One region of the Paenibacillus sp. 8b26 genome, then DNA from elsewhere that is predicted to be linked to it. Evidence: a T-box and tRNA genes for the amino acid it is inferred to sense, from the RefSeq annotation. Region 1 holds a T-box; the other regions hold tRNA genes.
What was found. A T-box is a leader RNA that pairs with one kind of tRNA and senses whether it is charged. The one in region 1 lies ahead of ileS (isoleucine--tRNA ligase), so its partner is inferred to be a tRNA-Ile.

Region 1 (3,277 bases):
TTCACAAACCCAGATATTCAGCGGTGTGCCCCAATAGCGATCACGGCTGATGTTCCAGTCCACCAATTCCTCCAAAAACTTGCCGAAGCGTCCTTCGCGTATATGACCCGGATACCATTCAACTTCGTTATTGTTGGCAATCAGTTGATCCTTGATGGCAGTTGTTTTGATAAACCAGCTATCCATGGCATAGTACAATAGCGGAGTATCACAGCGCCAGCAGAACGGATAGCTATGCTCGTATTTTTCCTTGCTGTACAGCAAGCCTTTTTCCGACAGCATTTTAACAATATCCACATCACAGTCCTTTACAAAACGGCCTGCAAAATCAGTGATTTCCTCTACATAGTTACCTTGGAGATCCACCACATTGATGAATCCAACGCCGTTTTCACGACATACCCGGTAATCATCTTCACCATGCGCAGGAGCCATATGAACGATACCTGTACCGCTGGAGTCCGTTACGAACTTCGCACCCAGAATCTGATTGCCCTTCTCGACTTGGAAATAAGTAAATGGCGGTGTATACGTTTGACCTACCAGTTCCGAACCCGGTAGCGTGCCAATCACTTCATGATCGCCTTTAATCACATCTTCGACGAGATTTTTGGCAACGATGTATACACCGTCTTCCTGTTTTACACGAGCGTATTCCAGATCAGGATTGACGGCAAGTGCCACGTGACTCGGCAAGGTCCAAGGTGTTGTCGTCCAGGCCAGCACATATTCACCACTGCTATGGAGCTTGAATTTGGCCGTGGCACTCAGGTCTTTTACGTCTTTGTAGCCCTGTGCCACTTCATGGGAACTTAACGTTGTTTGACAATCTGGACAATACGGACTTACGCGATGACCGCGATACAGCAGATCCTTTTCGTGAATCGTCGCCAGAATGTTCCACACACTCTCGATATAGTTATTATCCAGCGTAATGTATGGATTATCGAGGTCTGTCCAGTAGCCAATAGCTTCGGTCAGATCACGCCATTGCTGCTCATACTCAAACACGCTGGCTTTACATTTTTTGATAAACTTTTCAACGCCGTATTCCTCAATTTCAGGCTTATGGGAAATGCCCAGTTGCTTCTGTACACCCAATTCTACCGGCAATCCATGGGTATCCCAACCCGCCTTACGTACGACACGATACCCCTTCATCGTCTGGTAACGGCCGACAAAATCCTTAATTACACGGCCCAGCATGTGACCGATATGCGGTTTACCATTAGCTGTTGGCGGACCTTCATAAAATACAAAGTTTGGCTTACCCTCACGATGCGTGATCGTTTTGCGGAACGTGTCCTCCTGCTTCCATTTGCTCAGGATGCGCAGGTCGCGGGACCGTGCCTTTTCTTTGACATCTACTCTGTTCATAATGTCATACTCCCTCTCTGATCATCATTGGTTGGTGTAGCATTCTCTGAAAAAAAGCAACAAAAAAGCCCCGTCCCTGTAAGGGACGAGACTGTGCTCGCGTTACCACCCTGATTCCGTAAACAGACCATCTCAAAAAGACTGGTCCCGTTACGGCTCTCCGAGCCCTACTCAACTACAGCAGGGCGCCATTATAACGTATGGCGAACGGTGAATGCTTACACACACCGGATAAAATCCAAGCGCTTCAGCTCACTTCTCAGGGAGGATCTTCTGTCATGTTCTGAACGTTGGCTTGCACCGAAAAAAGGCCAACTCTCTGAGGAACAAAATCATGACGTACTCGTTCCCATCAACGAATTCCAAATGTTAAATTCATCGGGATATTAAATCAGCAGCTCGCTGCCCTGAATAACAACACAATGTCCTCAATGGGTAATGTGATATTCAGTATAGTATTTACAGTTATAGCCTCTTTGGAGATAAAAGTCAACCCTGACAAGGCCCAGAAATCGCGTTCGGGATGACGATTAATAAATCTCTTTCATTTCACGCTCGCGCTCCAGCACTTCGCGTTCACGATTTTCAAGCGCTTCCCATCCGTCCTGACTTAACAAGTCAAGCTGCGCCTCCACCAATGTACGAAAACGTGCCCGGTAAATCGAAGCCTGCTTCTTCAGTTCCTCGACCTCCAACGCAATTTTGCGGGATTTGGACAACGCTTCATTCACAATACGGTCCGCATTTTTTTCCGCTTCCTTCACGATGAGCTGCGATTCTTTCTTGGCGTTGTTACGGACTTCATCAGCCGCTTCTTGCGCCACGATAATCGTCTTGCTCAGCGTATCCTCTATGGTCGAAAAATGATCGAGCTTTTCCTGAACATTCAACAGCTGTGTACTCAGTTCTTTATTTTCACGGATAACGCCCTCGTAATCCTTGATCACCTGATCCAAAAATTCATTGACCTGATCTTCGTCATAACCGCGAAGCCGGCGGGCAAATTCCTTGTTATGTATATCCAATGGCGTTAATGGCATGCCGTCCACCTCCTATAAGATTGACAAAAAAACATTTTCCGCGTCACGACGCTCACTATCATCTATCGGTCATCATACCCCGTTTTGTGAATACTGTACAGAGCAAAATCGTTCCAGTTCTTCGCTATAGCTTAATTCTTTCGACAGAAAGCTCGTGATTCCTGCCTTCAGCTATATAAACTTGCCAATTTTGACACGGAATCTTCCCTTTTTTGTCATTCCATCTGTTTCCAGCACTTTGAAACGCCCAAATCCCTGCATGGAAATAACGTCCCCTGCCTTGAGTAAAGTGGATGGATTCTCCTCCACCTTCCAATTCACCCGGCAACGTCCGGCGCGGATCGGAGTTAAAATCTTGCTCCGGCTGAGCTTGTACACATCACCGGCAATGCCATCCAGACGCAAAGAAGCCACCGTCAGGTCCAGCGGCTCCAATGTAACGTCCTTCGTCCGCAGATTTTCTGGAGGCAACAGTTCGGTCCACACATGAACACGATGAACCTGCTGTAAATGCATCGTAATAAAATCGCTGATCTCAGAAGCCACCAATACATGGCACCCGTCGTCCAGCACATGAATATCCCCTATTTTTCCACGCTTGATTCCAAGTCCTAATATTGCACCCAGATAATCCCCGTGCTCCAACGTGTTAATTTTATGATCATCGGACGTGACGGAAAGAACCTGAATTCCCATATTCTCTCCGTCCACATACGAATAATCGGGCGCTATTAGCGCCCGCTTTCGTTCCGATACCTCATAACCGCCATCTACCCTAATCGTGACCTTGTTTTCCTTCGAAGCAAGCGTCTCCAATATGTACAGTTGACGCGGGTCCAAAAAATCAGTCAGCTTCTGCT
Region 2 (3,277 bases), 2.3 Mb from region 1:
TTGTTGTAGAAGCTTGCTTCTACAACAACCTAGCGGCGGACGGGTGAGTAACACGTAGGCAACCTGCCCATCAGGCTGGGATAACTACCGGAAACGGTAGCTAATACCGGATACATCCTTTCCCTGCATGGGGAGGGGAGGAAAGACGGAGTAATCTGTCACTGATGGATGGGCCTGCGGCGCATTAGCTAGTTGGTGGGGTAAAGGCCTACCAAGGCGACGATGCGTAGCCGACCTGAGAGGGTGATCGGCCACACTGGGACTGAGACACGGCCCAGACTCCTACGGGAGGCAGCAGTAGGGAATCTTCCGCAATGGGCGAAAGCCTGACGGAGCAACGCCGCGTGAGTGATGAAGGTTTTCGGATCGTAAAGCTCTGTTGCCAGGGAAGAACGTCTTGTAGAGTAACTGCTATAAGAGTGACGGTACCTGAGAAGAAAGCCCCGGCTAACTACGTGCCAGCAGCCGCGGTAATACGTAGGGGGCAAGCGTTGTCCGGAATTATTGGGCGTAAAGCGCGCGCAGGCGGCTCTTTAAGTCTGGTGTTTAATCCCGAGGCTCAACTTCGGGTCGCACTGGAAACTGGGGAGCTTGAGTGCAGAAGAGGAGAGTGGAATTCCACGTGTAGCGGTGAAATGCGTAGATATGTGGAGGAACACCAGTGGCGAAGGCGACTCTCTGGGCTGTAACTGACGCTGAGGCGCGAAAGCGTGGGGAGCAAACAGGATTAGATACCCTGGTAGTCCACGCCGTAAACGATGAATGCTAGGTGTTAGGGGTTTCGATACCCTTGGTGCCGAAGTTAACACATTAAGCATTCCGCCTGGGGAGTACGGTCGCAAGACTGAAACTCAAAGGAATTGACGGGGACCCGCACAAGCAGTGGAGTATGTGGTTTAATTCGAAGCAACGCGAAGAACCTTACCAGGTCTTGACATCCCCCTGATCGGTCTAGAGATAGACCTTTCCTTCGGGACAGGGGAGACAGGTGGTGCATGGTTGTCGTCAGCTCGTGTCGTGAGATGTTGGGTTAAGTCCCGCAACGAGCGCAACCCTTATGCTTAGTTGCCAGCAGGTCAAGCTGGGCACTCTAAGCAGACTGCCGGTGACAAACCGGAGGAAGGTGGGGATGACGTCAAATCATCATGCCCCTTATGACCTGGGCTACACACGTACTACAATGGCCGGTACAACGGGAAGCGAAAGAGCGATCTGGAGCGAATCCTAGAAAAGCCGGTCTCAGTTCGGATTGCAGGCTGCAACTCGCCTGCATGAAGTCGGAATTGCTAGTAATCGCGGATCAGCATGCCGCGGTGAATACGTTCCCGGGTCTTGTACACACCGCCCGTCACACCACGAGAGTTTACAACACCCGAAGTCGGTGGGGTAACCCGCAAGGGAGCCAGCCGCCGAAGGTGGGGTAGATGATTGGGGTGAAGTCGTAACAAGGTAGCCGTATCGGAAGGTGCGGCTGGATCACCTCCTTTCTATGGAGAATCGTTTCCTGCAACGGAAACATTCAAATATGAAGCGTAAGCTTCAAAACTCAGGTTTAGGCCTGTTACTCACTCGTTGCTCAGTTTTGAGAGCTCAAACTCTCAAACGTTTGGTGGCGATAGCGGAGGGGTTCCACACGTACCCATCCCGAACACGACCGTTAAGCCCTCCAGCGCCGATGGTACTTGGACCGCAGGGTCCTGGGAGAGTAGGACGTCGCCAAGCGCAACCACTAAAGAAGAACTTCTTTGGTGGTTTATTATGGGCCCTTAGCTCAGCTGGTTAGAGCGCACCCCTGATAAGGGTGAGGTCGGTGGTTCGAGTCCACTAGGGCCCACCATATAACTTTATATCACCTTTTGGGGCCATAGCTCAGCTGGGAGAGCGCCTGCCTTGCAAGCAGGAGGTCAGCGGTTCGATCCCGCTTGGCTCCACCAATTACAACTTCATCAAAAAAACTGCATGATGATCATCCACTCTTCGGAGTTGGGCTGATAATCACACAGGTCACTGTTTCCTTGAAACAGTATTGCACCTTGAAAACTGGATACCGAAACGAAATTGCGTTTTAGAATATTCCTTTACGCTGATCTTGTGTAAACAAGTGAAATAAAGGTAGCTGTCTTGAATTTCATTCACACTTCGGTGATGAACCGAAATCCAAAACAAATCGCATTTACTTTGTAAATGCTAGGTTAAGCTACAAAGAGCACACGGAGGATGCCTAGGCGCCAGGAGCCGACGAAGGACGTGGCGAACAACGATAAAGCCTCGGGGAGCTGTAAGCAAGCTTTGATCCGGGGATGTCCGAATGGGGAAACCCGGCTGTCTTCATCGACAGTCACTTTCTGCTGAATACATAGGCAGAACAGAGGCATACCAGGGGAACTGAAACATCTAAGTACCCTGAGGAAGAGAAAACAATAGTGATTCCGTCAGTAGCGGCGAGCGAACGCGGATTAGCCCAAACCAAGGAGCTTGCTCCTTGGGGTTGTGGGACGTCTCACATGGAGTTACAAAGGAACCGGTTAGATGAAGAGGTCTGGAAAGGCCCGCCAGAGAAGGTAAAAGCCCTGTAATTCAAAACTTGTTCCCTCCGAGACGGATCCCGAGTAGTGCGGGGCACGTGAAACCCCGTATGAATCCGGCAGGACCATCTGCCAAGGCTAAATACTCCCTGGCGACCGATAGTGAAGCAGTACCGTGAGGGAAAGGTGAAAAGCACCCCGGAAGGGGAGTGAAATAGATCCTGAAACCGTGTGCTTACAAGAAGTCAGAGCCCTATTAATGGGTGATGGCGTGCCTTTTGTAGAATGAACCGGCGAGTTACGTTCCCGTGCAAGGTTAAGGTGAAGAGCTGAAGCCGCAGCGAAAGCGAGTCTGAATAGGGCGACTTAGTACGTGGACGTAGACCCGAAACCGGGTGATCTACCCCTGTCCAGGGTGAAGGTGCGGTAACACGCACTGGAGGCCCGAACCCACGCATGTTGAAAAATGCGGGGATGAGGTGGGGGTAGCGGAGAAATTCCAATCGAACCCGGAGATAGCTGGTTCTCCCCGAAATAGCTTTAGGGCTAGCCTCGGAATAAGAGTCGTGGAGGTAGAGCACTGATTGGGTGCGGGGCCCGCAAGGGTTACCAAGCTCAGTCAAACTCCGAATGCCATAGACTTAGTTCCGGGAGTCAGACAGTGAGTGCTAAGATCCATTGTCGAAAGGGAAACAGCCCAGACCATCAGCTAAGGTCCCCAAGTGTGTGTTAAGTGGGAAAGGATGTGGAGT
Region 3 (3,277 bases), 1.3 Mb from region 1:
CCGCGGTAATACGTAGGGGGCAAGCGTTGTCCGGAATTATTGGGCGTAAAGCGCGCGCAGGCGGCTCTTTAAGTCTGGTGTTTAATCCCGAGGCTCAACTTCGGGTCGCACTGGAAACTGGGGAGCTTGAGTGCAGAAGAGGAGAGTGGAATTCCACGTGTAGCGGTGAAATGCGTAGATATGTGGAGGAACACCAGTGGCGAAGGCGACTCTCTGGGCTGTAACTGACGCTGAGGCGCGAAAGCGTGGGGAGCAAACAGGATTAGATACCCTGGTAGTCCACGCCGTAAACGATGAATGCTAGGTGTTAGGGGTTTCGATACCCTTGGTGCCGAAGTTAACACATTAAGCATTCCGCCTGGGGAGTACGGTCGCAAGACTGAAACTCAAAGGAATTGACGGGGACCCGCACAAGCAGTGGAGTATGTGGTTTAATTCGAAGCAACGCGAAGAACCTTACCAGGTCTTGACATCCCCCTGATCGGTCTAGAGATAGATCTTTCCTTCGGGACAGGGGAGACAGGTGGTGCATGGTTGTCGTCAGCTCGTGTCGTGAGATGTTGGGTTAAGTCCCGCAACGAGCGCAACCCTTATGCTTAGTTGCCAGCAGGTCAAGCTGGGCACTCTAAGCAGACTGCCGGTGACAAACCGGAGGAAGGTGGGGATGACGTCAAATCATCATGCCCCTTATGACCTGGGCTACACACGTACTACAATGGCCGGTACAACGGGAAGCGAAAGAGCGATCTGGAGCGAATCCTAGAAAAGCCGGTCTCAGTTCGGATTGCAGGCTGCAACTCGCCTGCATGAAGTCGGAATTGCTAGTAATCGCGGATCAGCATGCCGCGGTGAATACGTTCCCGGGTCTTGTACACACCGCCCGTCACACCACGAGAGTTTACAACACCCGAAGTCGGTGGGGTAACCCGCAAGGGAGCCAGCCGCCGAAGGTGGGGTAGATGATTGGGGTGAAGTCGTAACAAGGTAGCCGTATCGGAAGGTGCGGCTGGATCACCTCCTTTCTATGGAGAATTGTTTCCTGCAACGGAAACATTCAAATATGAAGCGTAAGCTTCAAAACTCAGGTTTAGGCCTGTTACTCACTCGTTGCTCAGTTTTGAGAGCTCAAACTCTCAAACGTTTGGTGGCGATAGCGGAGGGGTTCCACACGTACCCATCCCGAACACGACCGTTAAGCCCTCCAGCGCCGATGGTACTTGGACCGCAGGGTCCTGGGAGAGTAGGACGTCGCCAAGCGCAACCACTAAAGAAGAACTTCTTTGGTGGTTTATTATGGGCCCTTAGCTCAGCTGGTTAGAGCGCACCCCTGATAAGGGTGAGGTCGGTGGTTCGAGTCCACTAGGGCCCACCATATAACTTTATATCACCTTTTGGGGCCATAGCTCAGCTGGGAGAGCGCCTGCCTTGCAAGCAGGAGGTCAGCGGTTCGATCCCGCTTGGCTCCACCAATTACAACTTCATCAAAAAAAACTGCATGATGATCATCCACTCTTCGGAGTTGGGCTGATAATCACACAGGTCACTGTTTCCTTGAAACAGTATTGCACCTTGAAAACTGGATACCGAAACGAAATTGCGTTTTAGAATATTCCTTTACGCTGATCTTGTGTAAACAAGTGAAATAAAGGTAGCTGTCTTGAATTTCATTCACACTTCGGTGATGAACCGAAATCCAAAACAAATCGCATTTACTTTGTAAATGCTAGGTTAAGCTACAAAGAGCACACGGAGGATGCCTAGGCGCCAGGAGCCGACGAAGGACGTGGCGAACAACGATAAAGCCTCGGGGAGCTGTAAGCAAGCTTTGATCCGGGGATGTCCGAATGGGGAAACCCGGCTGTCTTCATCGACAGTCACTTTCTGCTGAATACATAGGCAGAACAGAGGCATACCAGGGGAACTGAAACATCTAAGTACCCTGAGGAAGAGAAAACAATAGTGATTCCGTCAGTAGCGGCGAGCGAACGCGGATTAGCCCAAACCAAGGAGCTTGCTCCTTGGGGTTGTGGGACGTCTCACATGGAGTTACAAAGGAACCGGTTAGATGAAGAGGTCTGGAAAGGCCCGCCAGAGAAGGTAAAAGCCCTGTAATTCAAAACTTGTTCCCTCCGAGACGGATCCCGAGTAGTGCGGGGCACGTGAAACCCCGTATGAATCCGGCAGGACCATCTGCCAAGGCTAAATACTCCCTGGCGACCGATAGTGAAGCAGTACCGTGAGGGAAAGGTGAAAAGCACCCCGGAAGGGGAGTGAAATAGATCCTGAAACCGTGTGCTTACAAGAAGTCAGAGCCCTATTAATGGGTGATGGCGTGCCTTTTGTAGAATGAACCGGCGAGTTACGTTCCCGTGCAAGGTTAAGGTGAAGAGCTGAAGCCGCAGCGAAAGCGAGTCTGAATAGGGCGACTTAGTACGTGGACGTAGACCCGAAACCGGGTGATCTACCCCTGTCCAGGGTGAAGGTGCGGTAACACGCACTGGAGGCCCGAACCCACGCATGTTGAAAAATGCGGGGATGAGGTGGGGGTAGCGGAGAAATTCCAATCGAACCCGGAGATAGCTGGTTCTCCCCGAAATAGCTTTAGGGCTAGCCTCGGAATAAGAGTCGTGGAGGTAGAGCACTGATTGGGTGCGGGGCCCGCAAGGGTTACCAAGCTCAGTCAAACTCCGAATGCCATAGACTTAGTTCCGGGAGTCAGACAGTGAGTGCTAAGATCCATTGTCGAAAGGGAAACAGCCCAGACCATCAGCTAAGGTCCCCAAGTGTGTGTTAAGTGGGAAAGGATGTGGAGTTGCACAGACAACCAGGATGTTGGCTTAGAAGCAGCCACCATTGAAAGAGTGCGTAATAGCTCACTGGTCGAGTGACTCTGCGCCGAAAATGTAACGGGGCTAAACACGCCACCGAAGCTATGGCTTGATGCTTTGCATCAGGGGTAGGGGAGCGTTGAATGTGGGTTGAAGGTGTACCGTAAGGAGCGCTGGACTGCATTCAAGTGAGAATGCCGGTATGAGTAACGAAAAGATCTGTGAGAATCAGATCCGCCGAAAGCCTAAGGGTTCCTGAGGAAGGTTCGTCCGCTCAGGGTAAGTCGGGACCTAAGGCGAGGCCGATAGGCGTAGTCGAAGGACAACAGGTCGAAATTCCTGTACCACCGTAATCCGTTATGAGCAATGGGGTGACGCAGTAGGGTAGTGACGCGGACTGATGGATGTCCGTCTAAGCAGTGAGGCTGGTGTGTAGGCAAATCCGCACA

Region 2: it has a tRNA-Ile gene. The T-box ahead of ileS (isoleucine--tRNA ligase) is inferred to sense a tRNA for this amino acid. The anticodon was not compared.
Region 3: it has a tRNA-Ile gene. The T-box ahead of ileS (isoleucine--tRNA ligase) is inferred to sense a tRNA for this amino acid. The anticodon was not compared.

Annotation. Positions count from the first base shown of each region.
Region 1 is NZ_CP192445.1:5,350,253-5,353,529, reverse strand. It holds gene ileS (isoleucine--tRNA ligase) at 1-1,377, opposite strand, end outside; T-box leader at 1,456-1,742, opposite strand; gene ACQ4MX_RS24865 (DivIVA domain-containing protein) at 1,908-2,417, opposite strand; gene ACQ4MX_RS24860 (RNA-binding protein) at 2,589-3,277, opposite strand, start outside.
Region 2 is NZ_CP192445.1:3,068,462-3,071,738, reverse strand. It holds rRNA gene ACQ4MX_RS14145 (16S ribosomal RNA) at 1-1,487, shown strand, start outside; rRNA gene rrf (5S ribosomal RNA) at 1,606-1,722, shown strand; tRNA gene ACQ4MX_RS14135 (tRNA-Ile) at 1,761-1,837, shown strand; tRNA gene ACQ4MX_RS14130 (tRNA-Ala) at 1,859-1,934, shown strand; rRNA gene ACQ4MX_RS14125 (23S ribosomal RNA) at 2,191-3,277, shown strand, end outside.
Region 3 is NZ_CP192445.1:4,078,024-4,081,300, forward strand. It holds rRNA gene ACQ4MX_RS18805 (16S ribosomal RNA) at 1-1,022, shown strand, start outside; rRNA gene rrf (5S ribosomal RNA) at 1,141-1,257, shown strand; tRNA gene ACQ4MX_RS18815 (tRNA-Ile) at 1,296-1,372, shown strand; tRNA gene ACQ4MX_RS18820 (tRNA-Ala) at 1,394-1,469, shown strand; rRNA gene ACQ4MX_RS18825 (23S ribosomal RNA) at 1,727-3,277, shown strand, end outside.